Regions from separate parts of the Lysinibacillus sp. FW301-JW8 genome, predicted to be linked through region 2. Evidence: riboswitches for the same ligand, from Rfam matches in the RefSeq annotation. Region 2 holds a riboswitch; each other region holds the start of a gene.
The links. Region 2 has a riboswitch for cobalamin ahead of AC3WOM_RS04760 (ABC transporter substrate-binding protein). Riboswitches for the same ligand answer to the same signal wherever they lie in the genome.
Positions count from the first base shown of each region.

Region 1 (8,159 bases), on a different contig from region 2:
CGTCTAATAATAAAACAGTTGGCTCCATCGCTAGTACGCCTGCCATAGCTACCCGCTTTTTTTGACCTACACTTAAAAAATGTATTGGTTTATCGAGTAGTGCTTCCACCTCAGTTTGTGCTACTGCCCAAGCAATTTTCTCTTCAATTTTTTCAGTGGTCCAGCAGAGGTTCAAAGGTCCAAATGCAATATCCTGCTTCACTGTACCAGAAAACAACTGATTGTCTGCATCCTGAAAAACTATGCCAACCTGTTGACGTAATTCTTTTAATGCTTTTCTACTATAATTAAGAGCCTTGCCACAAAAGGCTATATTTCCAGAAGTTGGCTTGAGAATGCCATTGAGATGCTGAAATAAAGTCGATTTTCCTGCTCCGTTATGACCTAGTAGGGCGATTTTTTTGCCCTTCGGAATTTGGAGGCTAATATTTGTTAGGGCGTGCGTTCCATCTGCATAGGCGTAAGAAAGCTGATTTAGTTCAAAGTATAAGTCTGTTGTCATTAGAAAAAACCTCCATACACGATGAGGAATAGTAAGATAGCGGCAATACCCAGCCAGTTTTTCATGCTATAGGTTGCATTCTCCTGCCAATAGACCGCTTCGCCACCACGTGCTTGCATGGCATTATTAAGCTCACGGCTTCGTTGGAACATTTCAGCAAATAAAGCGGCGATAAGCATAGATACAGAGCGTAGCCACTGGGCAGGTGAGTGATAACCAAGTCGAGCCTGCTGAGCAAGGTGAATTTTTTGCATACTGTCTAAAAAAATAAAAATAAATCGATATGTTAATTCTACCAGCTCAACAAACAAAGCAGGAATTCTACATTGTCTCAACACATGACAAATAGACTGTACAGATGTTGTTAGGATTAAAAAATATAAACAACTGACACTTCCAAGAACGATGAAAAAAAGTTGCTGTGCTGTCACTATGCTTGCGTTGCCTACAAAAATTGTCCAATTATTAATAGAAAATGACCAGATATGTGCAGGTAGCATGCTCGTCGCCGGGGCTATAGATATTAAAATAGATAATAAGCTAGATAGTAAAAAAAATCCGGGTAACAATAATAGTTTAAAATAATATTTAACAGGAATTTTTGCGCTTATAATGATAAAAGCACTCATTACAATAAATGTAATGAGTGAAATTCGTTCATCTCTCATGATAAGCGACAATAATAATAGTCCAAAAGAAAACATCATTTTTTCTAGCGGATGAACAGACGCTAGCTTATTCATATATGCATACTTATCAATGAGCAACATACTTAACCTTCTTTATGTTTGCCGCGCATTAAGCCGATAAAGTATCCGATAAATCCAGCACCTATAGCAGCTTGTAGTGCGAATAATAAGCTTTCAATTTCTCCACTTGGTGGTTCCCATAAGCTTTCAAACCATGGTTCGTATTCAGCATTTATTTCACCAATTGCCGCCTCCGCCTCACCATCTGCTCCTTCGAATTCAGCACCTTTTTGTATGAATAATGGGACAATGGCTAATAATACAACAATTGCAAGCAGTAATAAGTTTTTTTTCATCCTAATGTGCCTCCTTTGTTGAGAAAACACGTAAAGCTTTTAATTCGCTTACATTGTATTTTTTCAAGAAATTCATCACGACTACTGTTAAAATTCCTTCACTAACAGCTAGAGGGATTTGTGTTAATGCAAAAATACCCGCGAATTTTGAGAATGACGCCATAAAGCCACCAACCTCAGAAGGGAAAGCAAGAGCTAGTTGTACTGAAGTGACAATATATGTACCTAAGTCACCAAGCATAGCAGCTAAAAACACAGCTAAAGAAAATGATAGACCCATTTTTTGTGAGCCTTTAAATACATAATAAGCAATAATTGGACCAACAACTGCCATGGAAAAGGCGTTTGCTCCTAAAGTTGTAAGTCCTCCATGTGCTAAAAGTAAAGCTTGGAATAGTAATACAATTGTTCCAATTACGCTCATTGCTAATGGTCCAAACAGAACTGTACCAAGCCCAACACCTGTTGGATGCGAGCAGCTTCCTGTTACAGACGGTATCTTTAATGCTGATAGCACAAAAGCAAAAGCGCCTGATAGCCCTAATATCATTTTTGTTTCAGGGTTTGCATCAATGGTTTTGCGAATTGAACGTAATCCTAAAATAATAAATGGAATGGATACAACCCACCAAAAAATGGCCCATTCAATTGGCAAAAAGCCCTCCATTATATGCATGGCAAATGCACGATTTGGCACAAATAAAAATGCCAATAAGAAATAACTAAGTTTCCAGCCTGAGAATTTCAAAATTTCTCCTCCTCACTTATAGTTTTTGAAAAAGCGTGCGAAAATAAAAAAACACTTCTCCATATTGGAAAAGTGCATAGCTAAAAAACAAATAGAATTCGATTCTACTAAGCCGCACACCTATCCTCGTAGGTTGAAACGTTCACATTCTTTTCGGCAGGTCTCCTGGCTTTAGTTCCTCGTTTTATAGGCCTTCCCATCCGTTGGACAGTGGCATTCTCTATAAAACTCCCTAGTACAGTGGCGGGACCGCGCCGGACTTGAACCGGCTTCCCTTTTAAGCAAAATGATAAGCACTTCGCACCGAAAAAAGATGAAGTTGTGAGATTTCACGACAAAGTGTAACATGATTTTCCATCATGAGGCTATCTTTTTTAAGAAAAAAATTTTTTTAATTGAGGTGCAATGTAGAAAATTCTGATAAAATAAAAGAGAATTTTTCTTTATTCTATGAAATTTTTGATGAAATTTTAATAAAATTGTCATGATTTTAGTGAGAAATATTGAAATTTTAAAATTATAAGATATGATAGAGACAGTTTTCAATTCATGTAAAACATACAAATTTGATATATAAACATACATAAGTGCTTGAATATTTTCAAGATAATAGGGAAATTGGTGAAAATCCGATACAGCCCCCGCTACTGTAATAGCTGATGAAATCGCAAATGCCACTAGTGCAAACTTGGGAAGGCGCGAAAGTAAATGGAAGCTTAAGTCAGGAAACCTGCTTATGTAATAATGCATGCAAACTTTTCGGAGGGAGAAGTTGAAGCAAAGGCGAGTACCTGTAATTTATTCGACTTTATTTGGCTTCTACTAAACCTTTACTCTTCGATTAGAGTAAAGGTTTTTCTTTGTTCCTAAAAGTATTGAGGGGGAGAACAACGATGACTACTTGGAATTTAGAAGGGATGCAAACCCATCTTTTTATTTGCAATGGCAGCAGCTGTATGAAAAAAGAAGCGGAGGAAATTACACAAGCAATTCGTGATGAAATACAGTTGCAGGCACTTGATAAAAAAATACATACAACACGGACACGCTGTAACGGCAGATGTAAGGATGCCTGTGTTGTCATTGCTTATCCGCAAGGAAATTGGTACCGTGTGCCAACAACTGAGCATGCGAGGGCACTTGTGCAGGATTTATATCATGAGTCACTGCATCATGAACATGTTTTTACACTTCGGGAGGGTACATTGCAGCGGACAGCACAAACAACAGCCATTAAAGGCATCGAAAAGGTGAAAGAGGGGTAACAAAATGGCGCAACAAGGGAAGATTTTCGTAGTTGGCTTTGGGCCTGGTGATTTTAATCATATTACGCATCGGGCAGTGGAGGCATTGCAACAGAGTGATATGATCATAGGCTATAAAACATATGTAGAGCTGATTCAAGACTTAGTTAATGCAAAATCCATTGTTAGTACAGGTATGACGGAGGAAGTATCTCGTGCACAGGAAGCGGTACGCCAAGCAGAGGCAGGGAATATCGTATCTGTTATTTCCAGCGGTGATTCTGGTGTTTATGGCATGGCAGGATTAGTGTATGAGGTATTAATCGAGCTTGGTTGGACGGAAGCAACTGGTGTAGAGGTAGAAATTGTTCCAGGTATTTCTGCTATCAATTCATGTGCAAGTTTACTAGGTGCGCCAATTATGCATGACGCTTGTACGATCAGTTTAAGTGATCACCTAACACCTTGGAATTTAATTGCGAAGCGTGTGGAGGCAGCAGCAATGGCGGATTTTGTGATTGCTCTGTATAACCCAAAAAGTGGTCGACGTACAAGGCAAATTGTGGAGGCCCAACGCATTTTATTAGAATATCGTTCACCTGATACACCAGTGGGACTTGTCAAAAGCGCTTATCGTGATCGTCAGGAGGTTACAATGACAACTTTAGCAGAAATGCTAGAGCATGATATTGGAATGCTGACAACAGTTATTATCGGAAATTCATCAACGTTTTTCTATGATAATAAAATGATTACGCCACGCGGCTATCAGCGTAAATACACACTCGGTGAGGAAAAGCAGCCATTACGTCCACACCAACGTTTAAGGGGAGAAAATGAACCATGGGCAATGAATCAAGAAACTGGAGAGGCACGCAATGACTTTGCAGCAGATCCCAACGCCAATCGTATTGAGCCCAGTTTAGCCATTACACCTAATCCTAAGCAAAAAAAAATTTCACTTGAGATGGCGACAGCAGCGTTAGCTATGGTCAAGGGAACAAGTGAGGTAAAGATAATACCAAAGCTTGTGCAACAAAAAATCGAATCTATCTTTGAATTAGCTGTAAGCCCAGGAGTAGCCAATAAATTTTTCACTCCGCAACAGATGATGACGCTAGCAGAGGTTGTTGGAGAGGATGGAACGATGGAATACACACCTGACCATCAAATCCATTTAAAAATTCCAACAACGGAGCCAGAAGAAATTACAGCAAAGCTAAGTGAGGTTGGTTTTTTACTGGCGCCGATTGGAGATGTACTATCATTAAAGGCTTGTGACTTCTGTTATGGAGAAAAGGTTGATTCAATTCCATATGCGGAGGAGATTCAGGAGAAGCTTGGTGGAATGTCTTTACCAAAAACCTTGAATATTGGCTTTAATGGCTGCGGTATGGCGTGCTATCGAGCAGTATTTGATGATATTGGTATTGTTTATCGTAAAAGCAAGTTCGATGTATTTATTGGGGCAAAGCCAGTAGGTCGTACAGCACATGCTGCACAGCCAGTTGTAGAGGGCCTAGAGCCTGAACAACTTATTCCGCTCATTACGGACATCATTGAGGAGTATAAAGCAAATGCCCATCCAAATGAACGTCTGTTTAAGTATTTTAAGCGTGTGAAAAAGATTCTGCACTTCACGTATCAGGATATGTCTTCAAAAATAAAAGTAGAGCCCGCTCCATGCGGTGACTAGTGAGGAGTTATGAGATGAAAGCAATTTTATTTGTCGGCCATGGGAGCCGTTTAGCAGCAGGAAATGATGAGGTGCGTACATTTATCGAGCAAATGACACCTCGTATTGATGATAGCTTCTTAGTAGAAACGTGTTTCTTGGAGTTTGCTTCTCCAAACATTGAAGAGGGTATAACAAACTGTGTGAAGAAGGGTGCAACAGAGGTACATGTGATTCCAATTATTCTTCTTCATGCTGGGCATTCAAAGCTACATATTCCAGCAGAAATCGAACATGCGCGTGAGCATTATCCACATATTACATTCACATATGGTCAAACGATAGGTGTCCATGAAGAGATATTTGCTATTTTAGAGGATCGTTTAGCTGAAATCGGCTTCAATGCTACAGAGGAACAACAGGATACAGCTATTTTATTAATTGCACGAGGCGGCAGTGATCCAGCTGCAAATGGTGATTTTTATAAAATCACACGTCTGTTATGGGAAAAATTGCCTGTCAAATATGTTGAAAGTGCCTTTATGGGAGTAACGGACCCTCGTGTCGAAGAGGGAATTGAGCGCTGTGTTAAGCTAGGTGCTAAAAAAATCATTATGCTTCCATACTTTTTATTCACGGGCATCCTGATGGAGCGCATGAATGGTATGTGTAAACAATTTAACGACAAATATCCAGATTGTGATATTCAAATTGCTGACTATTTTGGGTATCATGAACGTTTGCAAAATGTGCTACTAGAGCGTATTGAGCAGGCTGTAAATGGGACATCAACAGGTATGCAGGATTTAGAAAATTATCGAGCTTATGCGGCGGTACATGGTCATGCGCATCATCATCACCATCATGACCACGATCATGATCACGACCATCATGATCACGACCATCATGATCATCATCACGAACATGACCACCACCATGAAGAGGAGTCTGTGAAATGATTTTCATGTTAGCAGGGACGAGTGATGCCAGAAACTTAGCTCTTGAAATACAGTCAGCAGGATATGATGTAACGGCAACAGTCGTTACTGAATCAGCAGCCTCTAGCCTTGCTGAGGTGGGTCTACCTCATTTAGTTGGACGATTAACAGCTGAGGAAATGACGACAATTTTGACAGAACAAGGGTATCGTTTAGTTGTAGATGCCTCTCACCCATTTGCTGAGGAAGCTTCCAAAAATGCCATGGCAGCAGCGGAGCAAGCAAATATACCATATATTCGCTATGAACGAGCACATGAACATTATTCTCATCCCCTTATTACAATAGTAAAAGATTATGAGGAGGCTGCTCACTTAGCGGCAGAAAAACGTGGTGTCATTATGCTAACGACAGGCAGTAAAACGCTTGCGACATTTACTAAGGTTTTACAAGGCTTAGAGAATACAAGAGTGATTGCACGTATGCTACCTAGACTCGATAACATGGAAAAATGTGAGGCACTTGGTGTGGCGCAAAGAGATATAGTCGCTATACAGGGACCTTTTTCAAAGGAATTAAACGAAGCGCTTTTTCGTCAATATGATGTGACATTGATGATTACGAAGGAGAGTGGCAAGGTTGGCTCAGTGGATGAAAAGCTAGAGGCAGCACTTGCATGTGGCATTGAAACAATATTAATTGCAAGACCAAATATAAAGTATGGCCAGCAGTATTCTACATTTACGGAAGTACTACAGGCTGTACAACACACTTTAGGAGGCAATTCAGATGGATTTTAAAACAGATTTCAAACCATTAACAGTAGACCCAGATAAAATTTACGATTACAGTTTTTCAATTATTGCAGAAGAAATGGGAGAGCATGATTTCTCAGAGGATGAGTGGAAGGTCGTTCGTCGTATCATTCATGCATCTGCTGATTTTGAGCTTGGTCGTAGCGTTATTATTACTCCAGAGGCAATTGAGGCAGGTATCAAGTCAATTCTTGCAGGTCGCCATGTGATAGCTGATGTGCAAATGATTGAAAGTGGCTCAGGCAAAAAACGCTTTCAAAAGCATGGTGGGGATCTACACTGCTATATCGCAGATGAAGACGTATCAGTAGAAGCCAAAAAACAAAACACAACACGTGCTATTATCTCCATGCAAAAAGCTTCTAAATTACATGAAGGTGGTATTTATGCCATTGGTAATGCACCAACGGCATTGCTAGAGTTAATCCGTTTAATTAAAGAGGGCTTAGCAAAGCCAGATCTAATTATCGGTATGCCAGTTGGCTTTGTATCTGCAGCTGAGTCAAAAGAGGAATTATTAAAACTAGAAGGTATTCCGTATATTACGAATGTTGGCCGTAAAGGCGGTAGTACAGTGACGGTTGCCGCTTTGAATGCCATCTCACTTTTAGCGGATGAACAGGCGAAAAAATAATGGAGCGGAAGCCAAAAAAGGATCCCAAAGACATGCGTCACGGTTATACAACGGGAGCCTGTGCAACTGCAGTGGCAAAGGCAGCATTGCTTGCCCTAATTACAAATGAAGAGCAGGAAACAAGTACAATTCATTTGCCAATTGGGCGAGATGCAACCTTTACAATCGAAAATTGTATGTTTGAAAACAATGCGGTAAGCTGTGAAACCATTAAGGATGCTGGGGATGATCCAGATGCTACACATAAAGCACTTATTATTGGCACAGTGAGCTGGGCAGATACACCCGGCATTCATCTTGATGGAGGAATTGGTGTCGGGCGCGTAACGAAGCCCGGCTTACCAGTACCAGTTGGAGAAGCAGCTATTAATCCCGTACCTCGTAAAATGATTCATAGTACTGTACAGGGTGTTCTTGACGATTTTCAAATAAAACGCGGCGTCAACGTTATTATTTCTGTCCCAGAAGGTGAAGAAATTGCGAAAAAGACCTTGAATGGTCGTCTGGGGATTATAGGTGGTATTTCCATTCTAGGCACAAGGGGAACCGTCGTGCCTT
Region 1 is NZ_JBYTBB010000041.1:41,706-49,864, reverse strand. It holds gene AC3WOM_RS16635 (energy-coupling factor ABC transporter ATP-binding protein) at 1-502, opposite strand, end outside; gene cbiQ (cobalt ECF transporter T component CbiQ) at 502-1,272, opposite strand; gene AC3WOM_RS16625 (energy-coupling factor ABC transporter substrate-binding protein) at 1,275-1,547, opposite strand; gene AC3WOM_RS16620 (energy-coupling factor ABC transporter permease) at 1,549-2,295, opposite strand; cobalamin riboswitch at 2,434-2,618, opposite strand; cobalamin riboswitch at 2,864-3,047, shown strand; gene AC3WOM_RS16615 ((2Fe-2S) ferredoxin domain-containing protein) at 3,189-3,560, shown strand; gene cobJ (precorrin-3B C(17)-methyltransferase) at 3,565-5,235, shown strand; gene AC3WOM_RS16605 (sirohydrochlorin chelatase) at 5,250-6,173, shown strand; gene cobK (precorrin-6A reductase) at 6,170-6,952, shown strand; gene AC3WOM_RS16595 (precorrin-8X methylmutase) at 6,942-7,601, shown strand; gene AC3WOM_RS16590 (cobalt-precorrin-5B (C(1))-methyltransferase) at 7,601-8,159, shown strand, end outside.
Region 1: another riboswitch for cobalamin. It lies ahead of AC3WOM_RS16615 ((2Fe-2S) ferredoxin domain-containing protein); the one in region 2 lies ahead of AC3WOM_RS04760 (ABC transporter substrate-binding protein).

Region 2 (8,159 bases):
GCAATTCAGGCACAGGCACTTATTTATCCAGTCGTGAATGTAGATTTTACAACAGCATCTTACAATGCTTATGGAGAACACTACGGTTTAGACAAACTAGGGATGCAATGGTTTGCAGGACTTTACACAGATGGACAAAACTTTAAAGATCCACTTGTTTCGCCACTTCAGATTGAGGATGTAAGTGTTTTGCCAAAAACAATTATTATTGCCGCAGAAGCAGACGTTCTCTATGATGAAGGTCTTGCTTATGCACAAAAACTTACTGACGCAGGCGTAACCGTTGAGCATATCAACATGACTGGATTAATCCATAGCTATTTTAGCAAAATGAACTTTTTTGAAGAGGCAACAATACAAACAGCTGAAAAAATTGCTAATTTTGTGAAATAAGTTTGTCTATCACCATAAAAGAGTGCGATAATAGAGCAAAATGCTTTTTAAAGGATGACAACATGACACAAATGATTGTTTTACAAATTAAAAATCCCTTTGCGGATCAATTAAAAAAAGGCTATCCTCTTATTTCAAAGGATGCTGTTGACGCGGGTCAGCTTCCTAAAGAAGAAGGTTCCCTATTAAGACTGCTGGATAGCCATCAACGTTTTCTTGGCATAGGATACTATGGTGTACAAAATAAAGGCATTGGTTGGGTGCTAACAACTGATGCTAACGAAAAAATAGACAAAGCTTTTTTTATTAAAAAATTTACCAAGGCATTGGCAAATCGTCAGACCTTCTTTGACAATTCTAATACAACAGCATTTCGTATTTTTAATGGTGAGGGCGATGGCATAGGTGGTATCACCATTGACTATTTTGATTCTTACTTTCTAGTGAGCTGGTATAGTGCAGGGATCTATTTATGGAAGGATATGATATACGAAGCACTTGCTGAGACGGTAAGCTATGCAGCCATTTATGAGAAAAAGCGATTTGATCTTAAAGGGCAATATATGGAACAGGACGATTTCGTTATGGGAACGCCTGGCGAATTTCCAATCATTATTTTGGAAAATGGCATGAGCTATGCTGTTCATTTAAACGATGGAGCAATGACAGGTATTTTCCTCGATCAACGAGAAATAAGGCTTGCGATTCGTGAACGTTACGCAGACCATAGGAACATGCTCAATACGTTCTCCTATACTGGCGCATTTTCTGTTGCGGCAGCACTCGGAGGAGCAATCAAAACGACAAGTGTTGATGTAGCAAAACGTAGTCTAGCCAAAACAATTGAACAATTTAGTGTCAATCAAATTGACTATGAAACGCAGGATATTAAAGTCATGGATGTCTTTAACTATTTTAAATATGCACAGCGCCATCAATTAAAATACGATCTTATTGTTTTAGATCCTCCTAGCTTTGCACGGACGAAGGAAAGAACATTTTCAACAGCGAAAGACTATCCAAAATTGCTAATTGATACGATAGCCATCACAGAGAAAAATGGTATCATCGTTGCTTCAACCAATAATGCAAGCTTTGGAATGAAAAAGTTTAAAAGCTTTATTGATCAGGCCTTTAAGGAAACCCGTACACGCTATAAAATTGTTGAAGAATACAGCTTGCCGAAGGATTTCCGTGTACCACGTGAATATCCTGAATTTAATTACTTAAAGGTAGTTTTTATTAAGAAACTGGACTAAATGTAATGAGACAGAATCACTTTCCTATGATTCTGTCTTTTTGTTCGGATAAAATTCTCGTTTATTATATAATGTACTTACAAATTATAGGTAATGGGAGCTGATTGAATGGCGTATAGTCGTGAAAAGTTAATGATTACAACTGAAAGACTAGTCCTTAGATTATTTCAAGCATCAGACGCAGAAGCGGTGACACAGCTTTGCAATAATTATAATATTTATAAAAGTACATTGTACCTGCCCTATCCGTATAGTTTGAATGATGCGTTGTCATGGATAGAACGCCATTACGATCATTTTATGGAGGATATTTCGTACGAATTTGCAGTAACTGATAAAGAAACTGGAGAATTATATGGAGCAATAGCATTATCGAATAACAAACGTTTTAATCAAGGAGAAATTGCTTATTGGATTGGTGAGCAATACTGGGGAAAAGGCTATGCAACAGAGGCAGCGCAGTCGATTGTCCAATATGCTTTTGAAGAAAAGAAACTGCACAAAGTGTTTGCTCGATTTTTTTCATCGAACCCTGCTTCTGGAAAAGTAATGAAGAAAATTGGTATGACACAGGAAGGAATATTAAAGGATCATATTATAAAAGACGGTAAATACGAGGATTTAGTATTTTATGGAATTATTAATCAATAGTTTAGTAATTTTGTTCTTTAAAAAAGTGGCCTAAGAAGCTTTTTTAGCCCTTAAGCCACCACCCTCTATGATTCTTATAGGTATTTGACAAACCAATCTCTAATATATTCTAATCTCTTTATTCTTAACGTTGGTTTTCCGCTCCTTGAAAGTTCATGGTTAGATTCTGGGAAGCGAATAAATTTTGTGTCTTTTTTACGATGCTTTAAGGCGATAAACAATTGCTCTGCCTGTTCTATCGGGCAGCGATAGTCTTTTTCACTGTGTAAAATTAACAGTGGAGTCTGCACATTTTCCACATATTTCAGCGGTGAATGATGCCATAGCTTTTCAATATCTTCTAGTCCCGCTTGGATTTGCCAGTCTGTAAAGTAATAGCCAATATCACTTACACCATAAAAGCTAATCCAGTTGGAGATGGAACGTTGCGTAATGGCCGCTTTAAAACGGTTCGTATGACCAACAATCCAGTTTGTCATAAAGCCCCCATAACTTCCGCCTGTAACACCGAGTCGGTTTTGATCAATGTAATCATAATGCTCCAATGCGTAATCAACAGCGGCCATTAAATCATTATAATCATTGCCACCATAATCACCACGGACAGCATCCACAAATTTTTGACCATATCCATGGCTTCCGCGAGGATTCGTATACAGTACCGCAAAACCTTGTGCAGCAAGAATTTGGAATTCGTTAAAATAGGTGTTGGCATACATTGCGTGCGGACCGCCATGGATTTCAAGTATAAGTGGATATTTTTCCCCTTCCTCATATCCGACGGGCTTCATTATCCAGCCGTTTACCTTCCAGCCATCTGCCCCTTCATATTCAATGGCTTCTGGAACAGATAATTTTCTCGACTTTAAAAACTCTTCATTAACTTTAGTGAGCTGTTCCTTTTCACCAGTTTGTAAATTAACGTAAAATAAATCACCAGGATTTGTTGTCGTGCTGATGGCAACGACTGCTTTATCATTTTGTGAATCAAGTGAAAAACCATAGACATACTGATCGTCATGAATTGCTGGATATATTTCACCAGCAGTATTTCCAAAATAAATGGCTGTATTTCCGTGATCTGATACTTGGAAGTAAAAGCTGTGATTATCCTCCATCCATTGGACACGTGGAGCCATGACACCTTGTAGAAAATCTCCGACTACACAATCACCAATAGGGGCGTCAAAATCACTAGTTACACTGGTTAAATTAGTCTGTTCTAAATCATACATCCATAGCTTTGCTTGTGTTGCGTTTTCAAATTCTCTCTCACCTCCAAGAAAAGCGATGAAGCGGCTGTTCGGAGACCATGAAGTTTGGTAGAACATCCCTGTTCCTTCTGTTAGCTTGCGTGTTTGTTTCATTTCTACATCCAATAAGTAAATATCGCTATTGAATGAAAAGTCTACATCCTCTGTTAAATCAGCCATATAAGCCAGATATTTTCCGTTTGGTGACCATGTATCCAAATGGAAATGATGGCTTCCTGTCGTCACTTGTTCCAACTCTCCTAATTCAAGATGAACGATGGCAATGTGAGAATATTGCTCCATATCCAGAAATCCGGCTGCATCTGATTTATGCTTCATGTTGTTTATTTCAAGTGGTTTGAGTTCATTTTCCTCTTTCTTTTCACCTTCGACTTTATCAAAGATGTCTTCATTTTTACCAAGCTTTACAGAGAAGGCAATTTTCTTACCACACGGAGACCATACAGGTGATGTCGCACCGTTTTTACAATTTGTAATTTGTTTGGCCTCTCCACCTGCTTTAGCAAGCACAAAAATTTGTGGCTTACCAGTTCTCGTTGAGACAAACGCAATTTTACTTCCGTCAGTAGACCATACAGGTGAATTCGTTTTATCATCACCGAATGTCCATTGTTGAGGATTTTTTTCATTGAAATTTATATAAAATAAATTAGATACATAATCTTTCTTCTTTTCATCAATATAAGTTTCTACATAAACAACTTCTGTTCCGTCTGGTGATACTTGTGGATCTGATACTGATTTTAATCGATATAAATCTTCTGGTTGAATCCCATGCTTCACTATTATTCGCTCCTTCTTGTTGAAATTCTTACATAGTACTTTATTTCGATACACTAAGGATTTTCCCTGCTTAAAAGAAAAAAATTTTAAACCCATATAATCTTTTATATGTGAAGAAGTATTTTACGATAAGGTGGTTAGTAACAAAGGACCGGAATATATAACGATAACTAGTTTTCAGAATTCAAGTGCTTGTCCCAATAGTCAGCAGTTTTTGTTCTACGATAAAATTTATAAAAAGGTTCATTTGGTCGAGCATGTTCCTTGTAGAGTAGAATAATCGTATGGAGATAGCTTTCAATACGATTAACTGGGATTCGTTTAGCAAACAATGTTCCTGCTTGAGCATCTGCCCCCATCGGCACCGCCCCCAAATAAACATCAAAGCTATCCTTTTGATAAACTAGACCGATATCATCATAGACAGCATTATAGCAAGCTGATGCACAGCCATTGACATTTAAACGTAATCTTGCAGGAACTGTCATCTCTTCTAATGAATAATATAATTGCTCTGTTATAGGGGCGGCCTCCATTTTATCACCATCACAGAAATCACATGCCTTCATGGCAACGATGGGACCCTGCTTTGCCACGTACAGGCCAGCTTTTCGTAATTCGTTAATGGACTCCGCCACATCAACAGTTGGAATTGATAATAAAATACTGTAGGATGCAGAATATTTAATAGCACCAGTCTCCCCAACGACCTCTGCAATTATTTGAAATTGTGTTGGCGTATAATGCTTATTAATAATTCCAGGGCTTACTGCAAGTCGAGTAAAATCTCCCTGCTGATTTAGCTTTTCAAAGGTTTTCTCTGGTATGTTCATATTAAATGCATTCATGTATAATGTCTCCTTATGAAAAAGGAGCTAGCAAAATGCTAGCTCAAATTTTAAAAGTTATCTGGATAAAAGCCTTTTGCCAAAATTTGAATGGCTTCTGCGGCACGAACTCCTTCAGATGCTGCAGATAGTGGTAAAATAACAAAATGTTCATTTTTCACGGCTTCTGTTTCTTTTAATGCTGGGTCATTCTTTAAGAAATTAATTTTTTCTTCAGCAGATGTCTCTCCATAATCAATAACAACAATCACCTCTGGATTACGCGCAACTGCCTCTTCCTTTGAAACGGTTGTCCACCCAGATTCGACATCACCAAAAACGTTTTTGCCTCCAGCAATCGTTACCAACTCATTCATAAAGTTTTGCGCTGCTGTAAAGACATCCTTATCACCGCTGTCAAAAACTAAAACAGGCAGCTCTTTGCCATCCTGGGGTAATTTCGCCCGAATAGCCTCTACATCCTTCGTCATTTGATCGATTAAAGCTTCTCCACGATCTTCGACACGGAATATTTTTGCGATATTACGAATATCTATGAAAATATCCTCTAAAGTTGGCTTTGTCATATTGGATGCTGTATGTAGATATGTGTGAATCCCTAATGCCTCAAGCTCTTCTGGAGTGCCGACACCCTTTTCACCAAAGGCACTTTTCCATCCCCCATATAAAAAATCTGCCTCTGCATCAATTACCTGCTCCTTTGTAGGATATTGGTCAGCTAATACAGGTACCTTGTCGTAAGCAGCTTGTAAAGGCTCATAAATTTTATCATCTAAATAGGCTGTGCCAACCATTGAATCTTCTAAGCCTAAAGCTAGCATAATTTCTGTTACATGTTGGTTTAAGCTAATCGCTTTTTTGGGAGCTTCTTTATAAACTTGCGTTGTCCCATTATTGTCAATCGTTACTTCTGTCGTTGCCGCTTGTGATGGTTCAACCTTTTCCCCTTGTGCTGCTGATTCATTATCTTCCTTCGCGCTGCATGCACCTAAAATAGCCATCAATGCCAGTGCAAAGACAAGCCACATGCTGTTCCATTTCTTCATGTCTTTATCTCCTTTGATGTTATATATAGTAAGAAATCAGTAGACTTCTTTGCTACCATGATTCGTGATGAACTGTATAACAAATTGAAAAAGGGCATAAAAAAATCCCCTTGTTTCCAAGAGGTACGCATAGTGAAAAGACGGCTTTTGACCTGATTCACTATCCCCATCCTCGTGGTTGAAGTAAAGAATATTATTGGCAGGTATCCTGGCTTAGGTTCATCATCTGTACGCCTTCCCATAGTGTGATTACAGTGGCATATTGTATAGACTCCCCATTTACAGTTGCGGGACAGCATCGGATTCTCACCGATTTCCCTTTTAAGCAAATGACAAAGGCCATTTGCACCAATATAAAGGTATTATGTATTGTTATAAATATTATTGATAGACTAGCAAAAGTAATTTCCGTTCGCAATCTCACAAAATAATCCATTTACTAAATATATTTATTATTAAAGAAATATTCATACATAAACGAGAACTATTTTACATTAAATTATTTTCGCAATCATTAGATTTGGAACACTATTATGACATATTCTAAAACTATTTACCTTGAATTTATTAAAATTCTGTTACAATAAAATAGACGGATTTATAGAAACGAGGATTAATTTATGTACAAAACTATTGGGATCCTTGCTCATGTGGATGCAGGAAAAACAACATTCTCAGAGCAATTATTATTTCATACCAAAAGTATTCAGGCTCGCGGGCGGGTAGATCATCAGGATACATTCCTAGATAATCATGAGCTAGAGCGACAACGCGGCATCACTATTTTTGCGGAGCAAGGTCGTATGACAATTGGCAACGACACATATACATTAATCGATACACCTGGACACGTCGATTTCTCCCCTGAGATGGAGCGTGCAATTCGTGTTATGGATTATGCCATCATTGTGATTAGTGCAGTTGAGGGGCTACAGGGGCATACTGAAACAGTTTGGCACCTATTACGTCAGTATCACATTCCAACCTTCTTTTTTATCAACAAAATTGATCGTGAAGGTGCAGCGGTGGATCATGTTATGGCACAGCTTCAAAAAGATTGCTCTGAGGATGTACTACTAGTAAATGAAATGTTCCATTCGGATTATATTCCTTCTAACATAATGGAATGGCTAGCTGAACGTGATGACAATCTTTTGGATGCTTTTCTTAATGAAACATTAGATAGCGCTCGCTGTCTTGCCCACCTCCAAGCGATGATTAAACAGGAAAAGGCCTTTTTATGCTTTACTGGCTCTGCATTAAAAGATATGGGGATACAGGAACTCCTAGCACAGCTTCCACTGCTTACTGAAACACATTTCAATGCTGCTGCACCATTTCAAGGTGAAGTCTTTAAAATTCGACATGATGGCCATCAACGCTTAACTTTTATCAAAGCATTACAGGGAACCCTGCATATTCGAGATGAATTTTCATTTGGCGATGTAACCGAAAAAGTGACGGAGATACGGTTATATAACGGACATCGTTTTGATACCGTACAAGAAGTTACAGCTGGAGAAATTTTCGCTGTGAAAGGGCTTAGTTTAGCAAATATTGGTGCAATCCTTGGAAGCTCCAGTAACCCACAGCCCTATGAGTTAGTGCCAACCCTGCAGGCCAAAGTACAATACGAGGGTGACCAGCATATCAAGGAAGTCCTAAAAATCTTTCGTATCCTTGAAGCGGAAGAGCCGTCATTACGTGTAATATGGCATGAAAAATTTCAAGAGATTCAAGTACATATTATGGGTCTTATCCAGCTTGAGGTTCTTATCGAAGTGCTCAACAAGCGTTTTTCACTTGCCATTTCATTCGGAGAGCCACAGATATTATATATGGAAACAATTGCATCAACTGTTACAGGCTATGGTCATTTTGAACCTTTAAAGCACTATGCGGAAG
Region 2 is NZ_JBYTBB010000007.1:58,998-67,156, reverse strand. It holds gene AC3WOM_RS04785 (alpha/beta hydrolase) at 1-393, shown strand, start outside; gene AC3WOM_RS04780 (class I SAM-dependent rRNA methyltransferase) at 456-1,652, shown strand; gene AC3WOM_RS04775 (GNAT family N-acetyltransferase) at 1,761-2,303, shown strand; gene AC3WOM_RS04770 (S9 family peptidase) at 2,378-4,366, opposite strand; gene AC3WOM_RS04765 (precorrin-3B methylase) at 4,531-5,208, opposite strand; gene AC3WOM_RS04760 (ABC transporter substrate-binding protein) at 5,259-6,254, opposite strand; cobalamin riboswitch at 6,436-6,622, opposite strand; gene AC3WOM_RS04755 (GTP-binding protein) at 6,875-8,159, shown strand, end outside.

Region 3 (8,159 bases), on a different contig from region 2:
AAAGTAGAAGATGATTCAATAATAAATCTTTTGAATTTAATTCTGAGGCTAATAACGAAGCTGGTAGGCAGTAAAAAAGAAAAGCGTTGGAACCTTCATTTTCAGCTCCAACGCTTTTTTATTAGTACATTTTTAAATATTGGTCACGTTCCCATTGGTGAACAGTAGTGCGATACATATCAAACTCGATTTCTTTTGCTTCTTTGAAGTTTGCATAGATATGCTCACCTAACGCTTCTTGAGCTACTTTGTCTTTAGCAAGTAATGTTAATGCGTCATCAAGAGCTGGTGGTAAGTTTTCAATTCCGTTTGCTTTACGCTCTTCTTCAGACATTACATAAATGTTACGGTTAATCGCAGCTGGTGGTGTTAATTTTTGACGAATCCCTTCCAGACCAGCTTCTAAAATAACAGCCATTGCTAAATATGGATTAGCTGCTGGGTCCACAGAACGTACCTCTACACGTGTTGACAGCCCACGAGCTGATGGAATACGAATTAGTGGTGAACGGTTTTGAGCTGACCATGCAACATAACATGGAGCTTCATAACCAGGAACAAGACGTTTATAAGAGTTAACTGTTGGGTTTGTTACAGCTGTGAAGCCTTGAACATGCGCAAGAACCCCTGCCATGAATTGCATAGCTGTTTCTGAAAGACCTAGTTCAGTCGATTCATCGTAGAATGCATTTTCTTTGCCTTTAAACAATGAAACATTGAAGTGCATCCCAGAGCCAGCTTCACCGTATAATGGTTTTGGCATGAATGTAGCGTGTAAGCCATGTTTGCGAGCAATTGTTTTTACCACTAATTTGAACGTTTGGATATTATCACAAGCTGTGATAGCATTTGCATATTTAAAGTCGATTTCGTGTTGTCCAGGAGCTACCTCATGGTGAGAAGCTTCGATTTCAAAGCCCATCTCTTCTAGCTCTAATACGATATCACGACGGCAATTTTCACCAAGATCAGTTGGCGCTAAGTCGAAGTAACCACCATGGTCATTTACTTCCAGTGTTGGTTCGCCTTTTGCATCTAATTTGAATAAGAAGAACTCTGGCTCAGGCCCTAAATTGAAGCTTGTGAAGCCCATATCTTCCATTTTTTTCAGGATACGTTTTAGGTTATTACGTGGGTCACCAGCAAATGGCTCGCCTTTAGCAGTGTATACATCACAAATGAAGCGTGCTACTTTCCCTTTTTCAGAAGTCCAAGGGAACACTACGAACGAATCTAGATCAGGATATAAATACATATCTGATTCTTCAATACGAACGAAGCCTTCAATAGATGAACCATCAAACATCATTTTATTTTCTAGTGCTTTATCTAATTGGCTTACAGGTATCTCAACGTTTTTGATTGTGCCAAGTATATCCGTAAATTGTAAACGAATAAAGCTTACGTTTTTTTCTTCGATTAGACGTTTAATGTCCTCTTTTGTGTATTTACCCACAGTTTTCCACACTCCTATAATTTGTCTAGCTTTTATCTTTACCCTACCCTATTAAAGGCTTTTAATAGAATCGGGATAAATCCCCTCGTCGGATGGATGATTTTTGCATGCGTTGTGCTTGACGCATTTCCTCACGCATAATACGACGTAATTCTGAGTCACTTAAATCTGGCTCATCTGCCGTAACAGGATCACTCTTTTTAGCAAATAATTTTTTAATCTTTGCCATATTCATTCCATGTTCTAAATAATCCTTAATTTCAAGCAATGTATCGACGTCATTTAATGAGAACATTCGACGATTGCCATCTGTTCGGTGCGGCTCAATTAAATGGTGTTCTTCATAATAACGAATTTGGCGTGCCGAAAGCTCGGTCAATTGCATCACGATACTCATGGATAATAACGGCATAGTTCGTCTAATTTCACGACTCATTTAAGTCCCCTCCAATACCCGCTTATCATATAACGAAATTTTTACACTGTCAACAAGGATGTAAGGTTTCCTAACATCGTTTTTCAATATTTTTTTCGACTGCTACAAAATTGTAAAAAACTATTTGTCTATGAAAATCAAGGTAAGAACAAAAGTATTGCTCTTCCACAAAACGAGTGGTTGATCTCCGTTCCGACTGAGTGCTTTCCTGGGGGCGTCCGATGAGCCGCTTCACTCGCGTTGCTCGCTCCAGGGTCTCATCTGTGACGCTAATCCCCAAGGAGTCACTCAGTCTACACTCCAATCAACCACTCCTCATTCTTATGGTATATAGTGAACAATAAAACTAAGCCTTAGTATTAACTATTATTGTGCAAAAATGAGGGTCAGTAACCACACTTTTGACATGAAGAAAATATACAAAGTTTCACACTATTCTTAATTGGAGTGTAAAACTACTCGACTTCTGTAGGATAAAGAGACAGACGAGAAACTGAGGCCAACATGATGTTGATCACAAAAGTCTTTGTTGATGTCGCTACGCTTTCGAACCGATAACTTATCACAGGACGTGACGCACTTAACCTTCGTTCCTTTAGCTCGTCGCTTGCCCACAAAAAGCTTTATTCTTGCAAAAGCGAAGCGTCAGCGACAAAGTAGCTTGGAACCGAAATCCCTTCATTTTAACGCAATATTCACTAAAATTCACTTGACCATTTTGATTTATTACTTACCTATTTCTGAATTTTTTGAACAGCACTACAAATCGCAAATTTTACATGCTCATATGTGAGACCGCCTTGAATAAATGCTGTGTATGGTGGACGAATTGGACCGTCTGCTGTAAGCTCGATACTCGATCCCTGAATAAAGGTACCGGCCGCCATTATGACATCATCCTCATAGCCCGGCATATAGGCTGGCTCTGGTGCATAATGGGCATTGATTGGTGAGTTCGCTTGAATTTCACGACAAAAGGCAATCATTTGTTCAGCCGTTTGGAATGAAACAGATTGAATTAAATCAGTACGTTTTACATCGTAGCTTGGTGATGTAGACATACCGATTTCTTCTAGCATTGCAGCTGTAAAAACTGCACCTTTTAGAGCTTGTGCTACAACATGTGGCGCTAGGAAAAAGCCTTGATAAAAATCGCCAAGCGTATTTAATGTTGCACCTGCTTCAGCACCAATACCTGGTGACGTCATACGATAGGCACATTTTTCAACTAAATCAGCACGACCAGCAATATAGCCACCAATTTTCGCTAAGCCTCCCCCTGGATTTTTAATCAGAGAGCCTGCCATTAAATCTGCCCCTATCTCTGTCGGTTCCTGAGCCTCTACAAATTCTCCATAGCAATTGTCGACAAAGATGATAGCCTGTGGTGCTAATTCACGGACTTTCACGCACATATCAGCAATTTCTGTAATAGTAAAGGATGGACGTGTTGCATAGCCCTTTGATCGTTGAATAGCAATCATTTTTGTATTCTCTGTAATAGCGGCCTCTACACCATCCCAATCAATCATTTGATTATCCATTAAATCCACATGACGATAACCGATTTTATAATCCTTTAATGAGCCAGTATCCTTGTCACCGCCATCTACTATGGATTGTAATGTATCATATGGTTGCCCTGAAATATACAGCAATTCATCACCCGGTCGTAACACTCCGAATAGACTAAGTGTAATAGCATGTGTCCCCGAAATTATCTGTGGACGTACAATGGCAGCCTCCGCTCCGAAAACCTCTGCATAAACACGCTCTAAATTATCACGTCCCTCATCATCATAGCCATATCCATTAGAAGGGTGTAAATGATAGTCACTCACTTGATGTTTCCTAAAAGCTGCAAGCACCTTTTGTTGATTAAAGAACGCCATATCGTCTACCTTCCTATGAAAGGGGCGAACCTTGTCCTCTATTTTGGAAGCTAACGCTAACGTTTCTTCTGTTAAATTTGTTGTAAAAGTCATTCGTTCTTCTCCATTCACATTTGTTCAATCACGGGCACATATACCCACAAATTGAAGTTTTCACTTAACTCCTATCCCATCTTAACAATTTGTAGATGTGTCTGCAAAACTTGCCTATTGTTTCTACTCGTAATATGCGCTAAGCTAATGTGCGGACTTCTTTCATTATTTCCGATATTTTGACTACAAAATTCATAGATTCTGTTACATTTAATAGAATTCTTTAACTTTAATGAGAAAGTATATTATTTTTCAGAAGGGGTGAAAGGGATGGCTTGGGAGGTTTTTAGTATTATCGGAACAATTGCCTTTGCTATTTCCGGGGCAATTATCGCCATGGAGGAAGAATACGATTTATTCGGTGTTTATATACTCGGTATTGTCACTGCCTTTGGTGGTGGGGCAATTCGTAACTTGCTTATTGGCCTTCCCGTTACAACGTTATGGGGACAGGATATGATGTTCCAAATTGCGCTTGCGGCGATTACTATATTTTTTATTTTCCCGCATCATCTAATTCAGCATTGGCATCGCTGGGGAAACTTCACAGATGCAATTGGCTTATCTGCATTTGCTATTCAAGGTGCCCTCTATGCGGTAAAGCTCGATATGCCAATTAGTGCGGTTATTGTAGCTGCTGTCTTAACTGGCTCAGGAGGCGGGATTGTTCGGGATCTATTAGCAAGACGCAAGCCCCTCGTATTACGTGATGAAATTTATGGTGTTTGGGCAGCTCTTGCAGGACTTGTGATTGGTTTAGAAGTTTTAACAGGCGACCTCTTTTTATATGGATTATTTGGAATAATTACAGTGCTAAGAGTTCTTTCCTATATGAAGAAATGGCGTTTGCCTTTACGAAAGCTGAATCGAGCATGACTATTTTATGAATAGTAACAAGCCCAAATAGTTCGATTAAATGGGCTTGTTATACTTTTTGCTGCTGCCAAGAAATGCCTCAAGCAAATATTTTTTCAACCATCAGCATTTATAAATAGAAAGTGTGCTTCATTCATTCGTTTCTACTAGCACTACAGATTCTTCAAGTGTAGCCATGTTTTTAATCATGGAGCATGCTGCATCTAAAATTGGAAAGGCTAAAGCTGCACCAGAGCCTTCTCCTAAACGCATATTCATATGTAGCATTGGTTCTACCCCTAGCAACTTGGCTGCTATTTTTGCACCTGGTTCTTCTGAGGCATGGGAAGGAATGATGTAGTCCTTTATTTTTGGCTCAAGCTCAAATGCTATGAGGGCAGCAATCGTAGAAATAAAACCATCAATAACAACAGGCTTGCGATTTGCAGCCCCAGCAAGTACAATCCCAGCCATAGCAGCTATTTCTAAGCCACCAACTTTTGCAAGAATATCAATAGCATCGTTGCGATTGGGCTTGTTTAATGCAATAGCATGTTGAATAACCTTCACCTTATGCGCAATTCCCCCCGCTCCCACACCAGCGCCCATTCCTGTTACTACATTTGGATGACAGGCATGAAGCACGGATAGGATAGCTGCACTTGGGGTAGTATTCCCAATACCCATTTCTCCAGTTCCAAGAATATCCACTCCATTTTTAATTTCGCTCGTTGCGACTTCAATTCCTACTTCGATGGATTGAATAGCTTCCTCTCTTGACATAGCTGGACCCTTTGCCATATTGTCTGTTCCATATTTAATTTTCTTTAGAATGACTCCAGCATCAAGTGGTAAATCTTCTTTTACACCAACGTCGACCGTTACAATTTTGGCATTGGTTATGCTGGCGATTGCACAAACACCCGTTAGCCCTTTTGGAAAATTCATTGTTTGTAAAAAGGTTACCTTTTGTGGATTGGAAGTTACATCTTCCTCACAAACACCGTGATCTGCTGCACAGACAATAATTGCCTTGCTCTCAATTTTAGGAAATAATTCTCCTGTAATGCCAGCAAGCTGTACAGCAAGATTTTCCAGTCCCCCCAAGCTTCCAGGTGGCTTGCTCAGAGAGTCTATATATTCCCTAGCTTTCCCCATCATATGGCTATCCACATTTTGAATTTTTTTAATCGTTTGCTGTAATAATTGCATGAAACTATTCCCCTTTCTATCTTTCGAGACAATATAAAAAGCCTGCAGTTTATTCATCACAAATAAACTACAGACTTTTCCATCGTCTATATAATCGAAGCAATTAGGCAGGTCTCCTGGCTTAATTTCAACATTTCATAGAACCTTCCCAGCACCATGCTAGTGGCATTCTCTATGAAACTCCTTTTTACAGTGGCGGGACCGCTAAAGACTCTCACTTTATTCCCTATTCTCCCATAATGGGCACCCAATGCTATTATGCAATTACTTTAAATTTACTGTAAAGATTTCTTGCTGTCAATATGACACCTTTAAAGTTCTTTCTGATCGATTTCACTAATAAAGGTCGCACCAAGTAATAGAATGGCTCCTATTATTTGTAGCACAGTCATTTTTTCTCCTATAATCATCGTTGAGATAACCAATGACGTTAGAGGGTCAATATAGCTTAGAATGGCTATACTTTGCCCCTTTAATTGACTCATTCCCAAAAAGAAAAGATAGAAGCCTATACCAGCATGGACAATACCCAATGCTATAAGTAAACTAATGGATTTTATATCGATATGCATGATTTGGAATCCATTTGTTCCATAAAGATAAAGTGCCAGAAATAACGCTGCTAAAGAAAGCTGCACAATTGTGTTAGCAGGCTCTTTAAGTCCATGAATATACTTGTTGACAAAGGTTACGAATGTATAGAAACATGCTGCAATAAGCCCATACACTATACCGATATCCTGCCCATTTTCTCCTGCAACTTGGCTATGGACAATAAAGAATAATCCAACCAGCGCCACACAGACATAGAAAATTTTTCTTAGATACAGTTTTTCCTTTAATATAATCGGTGATAAACAAATCACTAAAACTGGCGCAAAATAATAACTAAGCGCTGCATTTGCAATGGTTGTTTCTTTGTATGCTTGAAAAAGAAAAATCCAATTCCCACATAATGCTACACTAGATAGCAGCAATGGCCATATATTAGGCAGAATAGATACTTTCGTTATTTTTTCTTTCTTTGCGATGAAAATTACCAATAAAAAGCAAGAGCCAATGACACTCATCCAGAATGCAATTTCACTGGATGGTAGCTGTATATATTTTGCAAAAACACCGACAGCTCCGAAGATAATCATAGATAAAACAAATGCAAATTTTCCGCTCACTTCTGATTCCTACTTTCTACTTATATAGTTTTTAGCCTATACAGTAGAATCTATTGAAAGAAGAGCAAGCTAGTGTGGAATGCCTTAAACAGTAGATTCTACTGTAAAGACATTGTTGGAGGTGCTATTGATCGGAACATATTACCCATCCTTTCTATGTTCAACTCGGACATTCTATAGTTATTTTACCGAAACCCACGTACTATATCAATTATGCCTCGGGAGACTTCTGTACCTGCCGCTGTCGCTGTGCTTTCGCGTAAAAGACATTTGCTGAAAGAAGTTAAATAGTTCGATATTTGGCGGGTGTCATCCCAACATATTTTTTAAATACTTTACTAAAATACTCTTCATTACTATAGCCCACTAACGAAGCAATTTCATTATTTCTTTTATTACTATGAACTAGTAGCTGCTTTGCCTTGTCAATTCTAAGCTCATTTAACAGGTGGATGAAATTTTTATCAATGCTTTTTTTAATTAATATACTTAAATTTGCTTGGCTTTTGTTAAATATGCCTGATAAATAATTCAAATCTAACTGTGGATCATCAAAATGTGTATAAATATAATCGACTATTTTTTTCCCTAAATCATCTCTATTGCCATGTAAATTAAGTATTTTATCTACGAGCGGCTCTATATAGCTATTTACTATTATTGATAAATTGTCTTCTTTAATCATTTGATGGTGGATACTAATAATTTTTTGGGCACTGTTATACGTTTCAAAGCAATTGAAATGAATGCTATATTGTAATAAGAACGTAATCATGAATTCTAATCTTTGCTGAAAATCAATGTTTGTATTTTGTAAAACCCCTATAAATTCTTGTAATTTTAACTCATCCGTAAAGATTTGATTATCAAAAATGGATTTTCTTTTGTTTAGAACAGTGCCGCTTGTATTTAGATGCTTCTTTAGCAGTAACTCTAGCACGGCTTGATTTACATCATGTAAGTCTTTTCTTTGCAGAACGATATGATGATCCTGACTATACGACAAAACAAAATCGGTATTCATAATTTCAATGTGCTCCCCA
Region 3 is NZ_JBYTBB010000002.1:149,342-157,500, reverse strand. It holds gene glnA (type I glutamate--ammonia ligase) at 122-1,456, opposite strand; gene AC3WOM_RS01705 (MerR family transcriptional regulator) at 1,518-1,892, opposite strand; gene AC3WOM_RS01700 (methionine gamma-lyase family protein) at 2,627-3,877, opposite strand; gene AC3WOM_RS01695 (trimeric intracellular cation channel family protein) at 4,148-4,753, shown strand; gene cobT (nicotinate-nucleotide--dimethylbenzimidazole phosphoribosyltransferase) at 4,883-5,944, opposite strand; cobalamin riboswitch at 6,034-6,210, opposite strand; gene AC3WOM_RS01685 (DMT family transporter) at 6,256-7,116, opposite strand; gene AC3WOM_RS01680 (response regulator) at 7,400-8,159, opposite strand, start outside.
Region 3: another riboswitch for cobalamin. It lies ahead of cobT (nicotinate-nucleotide--dimethylbenzimidazole phosphoribosyltransferase); the one in region 2 lies ahead of AC3WOM_RS04760 (ABC transporter substrate-binding protein).

Region 4 (8,159 bases), on a different contig from region 2:
AAATTTTATTTGAACTAGCCACTGATGGACCAGGATTTATGGGGGATGAGCCTTATGAAACTTTGGGTGAAAAACTTTCATTGCCACCATTTTTAGAGTCAAAGCGTGCTCAAATTGAAGAACTTGTTCGTCCTATTGACACTGTAAGAAGTACAATAAAATTCGATAAAAAATATGAGTAATACTAATTCATTCAGTAACAGCAATAACTGCTTACTGGATGGAATTACATAACTGCATTGGGGGTTTAAAAATGGAATTTTCCAAACTAATTGACAAGCGTCGTTCAGCTAATAATTTTTTGAAGGACGTTAGGATGACTGAAGAAGACATACGGCCTATTTTAGAGGATGTTAAGCTTGCTCCATCGGCTTTTAACTTACAACATGCTAACTACATCGTTGTGTTGGATGAAGAGATGAAGGAAAAAGTAAGAGAGGCTGCATATGGTCAATATAAAGTACATTCAGCATCTGGAGTGATTCTAGTACTAGGTGATAAAGAGGCTTATAAAAATACAGCTAACCTAACTCAAGGGATGGTTGATTTAGGTATAATTACAACTAGTGAATTAGAGGAGATTGTAACAGAGAATACTAAATTTTATGAAGATCGCGGCAAGGATTTTATGAAGGACGAGGCTGTTCGTAATGCTTCATTATCAGCAATGTTATTTATGCTTGCTGCAAAAAATCGCGGTTGGGACACTTGCCCAATGATTGGGTTTGATAATAAGAAAATGCGTGCGCTTTTTAATGTGCCGGAAACGCATGAAATTGCACTTATGATTACAATAGGTAAGGAAAAAGAAAGCAGTCGTCGCTTACGTGGTTATCGTAAGCCGGTTGAAGAATTTGCCATTTATTATTAAGGTGGTATAAAATAGAATTGCTATACAAATACTAAGAATAATAGACATTTTAGGAGGAAGCATCATCGTGAAAGTAGTAGCCATAGTAGGTAGTATCCGAAAAGAATCTTATAATATGCAGTTAGCAAAATTTATTCAAAAACAGTATACAGAGAAATTTGAGCTTGAGGTATTAAGCTTAAACGAGTTACCAATGTATAATCAAGATATTGAGAATGATGCACCACAAGCCGTGCTTGATTTTAAAGCAAAAGTAAAAGCTGCAGATACAGTGCTTTGGGTGACACCAGAATATAATGGGACTGTACCAGGTGTTATGGTGAATGCAATTGACTGGTTATCTCGTGTAGACAAAGTAATGATTGGAAAACCATCTATTATTATGGGTGCATCGATGGGGAACCTTGGTACTGTTAAGGCACAATTACATTTGAGAGATATTTTATTCTCCCCAGGTGTTAATTCACCATTACTTGGTGGAAATGATGTTTATATTGGTGCAGTGCACACGAAATTTGATGCAGAAGGTAATCTGACAGATGAAGGTACTGTAAAATTCCTTGACGCAGTTATCGACAATTTCTTAAACTGGGTAAAAAAATACGTTTAATATAATTTAAGTTCTGTAAGTATGAGGTATACTTACAGAACTTTTTTTACTCCTTTGAAACGAATAAAGCTCTGGAACAGTGGGTGGAACATTAAAAGAAATGTTCAATTAAAAAGGCTGTTCTTCTGCATGAAATCTTCATACTTTAACGTTATACTGTAAACTTAATTCAGCAGATTTTTACTGTGCGAAAGCGTAACGACAGCAACAAATGTTTCTGTGCGAAAGCGCAGCGACAGCAACATAGATTTCTGTGCGAAAGCGCAGCGACAGCAACAAATGTTTCTGTGCGAAAGCGCAGCGACAGCAACAAATGTTTCTGTGCGAAAGCGCAGCGACAGCAACAATTGTTTTTGTACTGAAAGCGAATAGTCAGGTACAGAATACTTCAAAGGTGGAGAGATGATGTATTTTTCCTATTCAGCGAATATATAAACGCATGATAATACACCGCGGATGTCACGGATTTTTTGGAAATTTCAAAATGGTGGTTAGCAAATGAAAAAACTTTCACTAAAGCTTGGAATCATTTTTTTTATTACATTATTTTGCATTGAAACATTTATGATGCTTTTTTTACATACTTCTTTAACCAATTCAAGGGTGGAGGAGGAACTAACCAGCTTGCAGGCAAGAGGAAACTCTCATAGAACAATATTAGAGCAAAATTTTGACAAGGAAACCCTAGCCCATATTGTACTAATGGAGTCAGTAGAAGATACAGAGGTGGTTATTACAAATATAACTGGAACGGTACTAGCGTCTTCACACCCACATTCTGAAATCAAAGATTATATAAGTAAATTAGAGAATACTGTTCCATATAATGGGGAAATACTTCAGTATAATTGGCAAAAAGAAAGATATATTGCAACCATTAGTCCGATTCAAAAACAGCAGACAACAGTTGGTTACGTTTTTATGTTTCAAAATACAGATTCTATCCATGCATTAATGGAGCGCCTAAATAAGCATTTTTTAATTGTTGGATTTGTTTCTGGTCTAGTAACCATTGCAGTCATTATTGTTTTATCTAAAAAATTGGCTCGTCCATTAATTCAGATGAAAGAAGCTACTTTGAAAATGAGTAATGGTGACTTTTCCGTGGTGCTTTCTACGAATGGCAAGGATGAATTAAGCGATCTTGCCCTTGCAATACAGCATTTATCGGATGATTTGAATCATTTAAGACAAGATCGAAAGGATTTTTTATCAAGCATCGCCCATGAGCTAAGGACACCCTTAACTTTTATAAAAGGCTATGCAGATATTCTCTATAAACGTAGTTTGACAGAGCAAGATCGACAAAAATACTTAGGTATTATTATAGAAGAAACTAATCGACTCTCTCTTTTAATAAAGGACTTATTTGATTTAGCTAAAATGGACGAAAACTCCTTTATGATTGAAAAGGAATGTCTTCGATTGAATACGTTTTTAGCAAATGTTGAGGAAAAGTTGAGTCCTGCCTTTCAGGAAAAACAGCTGCACTTTTATGTTCATTGTGAAGAAGGATTAACCTTAATGGCTGATGCAGCAAGGCTTGAACAAATATTAATGAATCTCCTCAATAATGCATTATTATATTGTGCATCAGGTGATGCTATATCGGTTATGGCAAAAAGACAGGATGATTTAGTAACTATACTTGTTAAGGATACTGGAAAGGGAATTTCCAAAAAGGATTTACCCCATATATTTGAACGATTTTATCGTGTTGAAAAATCGCGTAGTCGTGCATTAGGGGGCGTTGGACTTGGACTTTCAATTGTGAAAGAGCTTGTTCAGGCACATGGGGGAGAAATAACAGCCCAGAGTAAAGAGAATAAAGGGACAACTTTTATTTTAACGTTTAAAGGAGTCGAAACGTATGAAAACAATACTGCTCATAGATGATGAACCCAGAATGTTAGACTTGCTTAAGCTTTATTTAGAGCCTATCTTTACATGTAAGGCAATGGTATCCGTTCAAGAGGCTCTGATCTATTTAGAAGAAAATCATGTGGATTTGGTACTTTTAGATATTATGATGCCAGAGATGGATGGTTGGCAGGTCTGTAAAGAAATAAGGAGGTTTTGGGATGTTCCTATCATCATGCTAACAGCAAAGGGGGAGCATACTGATATGGTAAAAGGTCTAAATCTAGGAGCAGATGATTACATTCTGAAGCCGTTTGATGAAGACGTGTTACTCGCACGTATTAATGCTGTCCTAAGAAGGGCAAAAATTAATGAAAATATTGTGTTGTTTGAGGGATTACGTTTAGATAAGGAATCCTTTGAAGTATGTTTTCGACAGATAGAAATATCTTTAACACCTAAAGAATTTGGGATGCTGGCCTTATTTTTAGCACATCAAAATAAGGTATTTACTAGGGAGCATCTTATTAATACTGTATGGGGATATAATGATTCGATTGAAGATCGAACAATTGATTCGCATGTACGTAATTTACGAGAGAAACTGCGGAAAAGCGGTTTTCCTGCTGATGATTATTTACAAACTGTTTGGGGAATTGGCTATAAATGGCTTAAGTCAGCAGGAAGAAATGCTTTAGACATCAGAAGCTAGAAGAACCTCTGCTAGAACTCTACAGAGGTTCAAAGGTCTATTCTGCTTTCAATTCGTCCTCAGTTACCCATTTATGATTTTTTACAGACTCTCCATTTGTAGTAGCAGTGTAATCAATCATATAAACAGTCGTTTGGACAGCCTTATCAATGCGAACAGTCGCATTTTCCATGCCCTTCATATGAGATGCATTCGTCTTAAGCTCAGTGCCAGGGGCTAATGGAGCCAAGTCTGAATCGATCAATTCCTCATGAATAACCCACTTATGATTTTCGACACGCTCGCCACCTTTAGCAGGCTCATAGGAGACAATATATGCTGTCGTATCATATGCACCTACAATTGTCGCCCTGGCTCCCTCCATACCTTCCATATGTCCATCAGTAATAATAGCTGTGCTTCCTACTGAAAATGTAGGGTTTACGGCAGTTTTTAACGCTATTGGCACTTCACCAGAGCTAGAATGATCCATTGTGGAATGATCTATCATTGTATTCTGCTCATTGTCATTTTTTTCACCTGAATCTGTCTTGTCAGAGCAAGCTGATAACGCTAGTAAAGCAATTACTGTCAGTAAACTAATAAACCAGCTTCTTCTTATCTTCATATTTATTCCTCCTCACTATTACGCTTAATGTAGCAAATAAATGTGCAGAAATAATGGCCACGTTATAAGAAAAACGCCATCTTTTTAAGATTGACGTTTTCAGGGTACAACTATTTTATTGGTATTATTTTCAATATTCTTTGTAGACGATGCGCAAAAATACCCGCAAAGACAGCTAAAATAATATCCTTTGGCAATGGTGGCATCATCCAAAGCCATGCCATCTTATAATTGAAAGCGTCAGGAGCGCTAGCCCATAGTTTATAAGCAAAGTACATCCAATTTGTCCCCAGTAAATAATTAATAGCTGTAGCAATTACTGCCGCAACAATATAGCTTTTCTTTGTTCCACTGCGCTCAACAATCAGTCCTGCGATAAATGCTGCTAAAATAAATGTGACAATAAAGCCAAATGTAGGGCTTAGGATTTGTCCAAAGCCGCCACCAAAACGCGCAAATACTGGTGCACCAGCTAAACCAATACACATATATACCGTACAAGCAAGCGCTCCCTTTCTACTGCCAAGAACTAATCCAGCTAAAATAGCGAAGAAAGTTTGCAATGTGATTGGGACTCCTCCCACAGACATGAAAGGGACAAAGGAGGTAATATTAGCACCGATCATCATTAATGTTGAAAATAATCCAATATAGGCAATATCTACTGTTCTTAATCTATGATGAGAGTGTTCTGCAACTGTTGTCATAATTTCACTCCTATCTATTAAAGTTATTAATAGTGTAAGAAAATAAAGCATTTGTGTCAACTTGTTATTTTATTTAGGTTAACTCAATTGCGGTTTTCACAGCTAAAGTTTATAATTTACGGTTATTTATAGACTAACTACTAAAATGTATGATAGAATCGTCATAATTTTAATAGTTTGGATACTAATGGTGTGACATCTTATACAAAGTGTCACTTAAAAGGGAAGTCGGTGAAAGTCCGACGCTGTCCCGCAACTGTAACGAGGAGTTTTATGATGATTTAGCCACTGTTCTAGGATGGGAAGGTAATCGTAAAACGTTGATCCGAAGCCAGGAGACCTGCCATATAGTGATACTTGTAATGCCCACGAGGATGAACGCATTTACGGACAATAGATGGAAATCTTTCTGACTTTGTTGATGATTCTAGGGTATTTCTATGCATACTATGCATGAAATACTCTTTTTTATTGTTTCATATCTATTACGATTGATTAGGAGTATTATACATATGAATAAAAAATTTATACTATTATCTCTGACTCTGCTTCTAGTACTAATCATTTCTATGACTTTGGCTGTTATGGTTGGATCTGTTTCCATCACACCTCTTTATGTGTGGCAGGTTATTCTATCCAAAATTCCAATCGTTCAAAATTTTATAGAGCAGGATTGGAGTCGCTCGCAAGAAATTATCATTTGGCAAATACGGGTGCCACGCGTCTTGCTAGCTGCAATCGTAGGAGCAGGCTTAGCAATCGCTGGAGCAGCTATACAGGCTCTTGTGCGTAATTCTATAGCTGAACCATACATATTGGGAATATCTTCAGGAGCAACAGTCGGTGCTACAGCAGTTATTATTTTAGGTGCTTTTTCATTTCTAGGTATTTTCGCTCTTTCTGCATCTGCATTTTTAGGCTCACTTCTTGCCATATTGTTAGTGTTTTTCCTTGCACGTGTCGGAGGAAGAATCTCTGTTTTTAGACTTTTACTTGCGGGAATGGCAGTGTCGTTTATTTTATCTGCTGTATCGAATTTTATTTTAATGATGGCAAAGCAAGAGAATGGAATTAAGGCAGTTATGTATTGGATGCTTGGTAGTCTAGCAGGTGCTAAATGGAGTAATATAATCATTCCTACAGCTATATTTATCGTCGTGTTTGCCTTACTGTGGCTCCATTATCGGAACTTAAATTTATTATTGCTTGGAGAAGAGGCTGCGGTTACATTAGGTGTCAATATCCAACAATTTCGTTTGCAGCTTATCCTGCTAGTATCTTTATTAACGGGCGTACTTGTTGCAGTAAGTGGCTCAATTGGATTTGTCGGTTTAATTATTCCGCATATTGTCCGCATAATAGTAGGTTCCAACTATAAATATGTAATACCAATTAGTGCTCTATTAGGAGGGATTTTTTTAGTTTGGGCAGATGCAATTGCACGAATTTTAATAGCCCCTGAAGAAATGCCGATTGGAATAATTACTGCTTTTTGTGGAGGACCATTTTTCATCTGGCTACTACGCCGTAATAATTATTCTTTCGGTGAAGGAGATTAAACCTATGACATTAGAAGCGAAGCAGGTATCCTATTCCATTCATGATCAACGTATACTACATGAAGTTAGTATTCAAATAAGGGAAAAGCAATTTGTTGGGCTAATTGGTCCTAACGGTAGCGGGAAGTCAACCTTATTAAAGAATATGTATCGTCTATTAAAACCCGAAAATGGTACAGTCTTGTTAAATGAGCAGGATATTTTTAAGCAATCAAGTAAAACCATTGCTAGAAATTTGGCGGTAGTAAGTCAAGAAACACCGGTTTTATTTGACTTTACGGTACATGATTTAGTAAGTATGGGAAGAACACCTCATAAAAAACTATTGGAGCTCGATCAAGAACGGGATTTTCAAATTGTGAAGGATGCATTAAATCAAACAGGTATCGCGCACTTAGAAAAACGTAGCTTCAGCTCTCTGTCAGGTGGAGAAAAAAAACGAGTGATGGTTGCACGTGCTCTTGCTCAGCAAGCACAAATTCTAATTTTAGATGAACCAACAAATCATTTAGATATACAGCATCAATTACAGTTAATGGATTTAATTCAAACCCTACATTTAACAGTAGTTGCTGCTTTGCATGACTTAAATATTGCAGCTATGTATTGCGATCAAATTTATGTTTTACAAAAAGGTCAGATTGTTTGCTCTGGTACACCTGAAGAAGTACTTACACCGACGCTATTACAAGATGTATTTGGTGTTTATGCTGATATACAAACTCATCCTCTTACAGGTAAGCCTTATTTAACGTATGTATCTGAGCAATATACAAAGAAAATATTAAAATATTGATAGTTTGAAAAAGGCGTATCTCCTATTGCGGATACGCCATGTTGTTTATCGAAGGATAGGCCCATTGTTAATGGATGACAATGCTTCATTTACTGCAAAAATTTTACCGCGAATATTTGTTATTCCAAAGCTTGTTAGGCGGGCAGAGTGCATGGCTAAATATTTTTCAGCACTTTCTTTCGTTTCAAATAAATACACCCCGCCAGCTTCTTTAGCTAACGCGTTCTCAGTCCAAATTTTCCATATAACGCCTTCTTCATCATTAATACTATGTGCTAAATCTTTGAAGCCTTCAGACATCTCCGTACCAAAAGGGCCTTCCATAGTAAAGTCAACCTGTAATAAATACACCATTCTTAAAACCTCCTTTTCACTAGATTATATTTATATTTATCTTCATTCAGCAGATGTTTTTTGTATCAAAAGCAAAGCGGCAG
Region 4 is NZ_JBYTBB010000060.1:21,124-29,282, reverse strand. It holds gene AC3WOM_RS20545 (ring-cleaving dioxygenase) at 1-182, shown strand, start outside; gene AC3WOM_RS20540 (nitroreductase family protein) at 254-871, shown strand; gene AC3WOM_RS20535 (NADPH-dependent FMN reductase) at 939-1,481, shown strand; gene AC3WOM_RS20530 (ATP-binding protein) at 1,980-3,377, shown strand; gene AC3WOM_RS20525 (response regulator transcription factor) at 3,352-4,053, shown strand; gene AC3WOM_RS20520 (YdhK family protein) at 4,091-4,660, opposite strand; gene AC3WOM_RS20515 (biotin transporter BioY) at 4,771-5,367, opposite strand; cobalamin riboswitch at 5,539-5,729, shown strand; gene AC3WOM_RS20510 (FecCD family ABC transporter permease) at 5,880-6,926, shown strand; gene AC3WOM_RS20505 (heme ABC transporter ATP-binding protein) at 6,931-7,722, shown strand; gene AC3WOM_RS20500 (monooxygenase) at 7,768-8,076, opposite strand.
Region 4: another riboswitch for cobalamin. It lies ahead of AC3WOM_RS20510 (FecCD family ABC transporter permease); the one in region 2 lies ahead of AC3WOM_RS04760 (ABC transporter substrate-binding protein).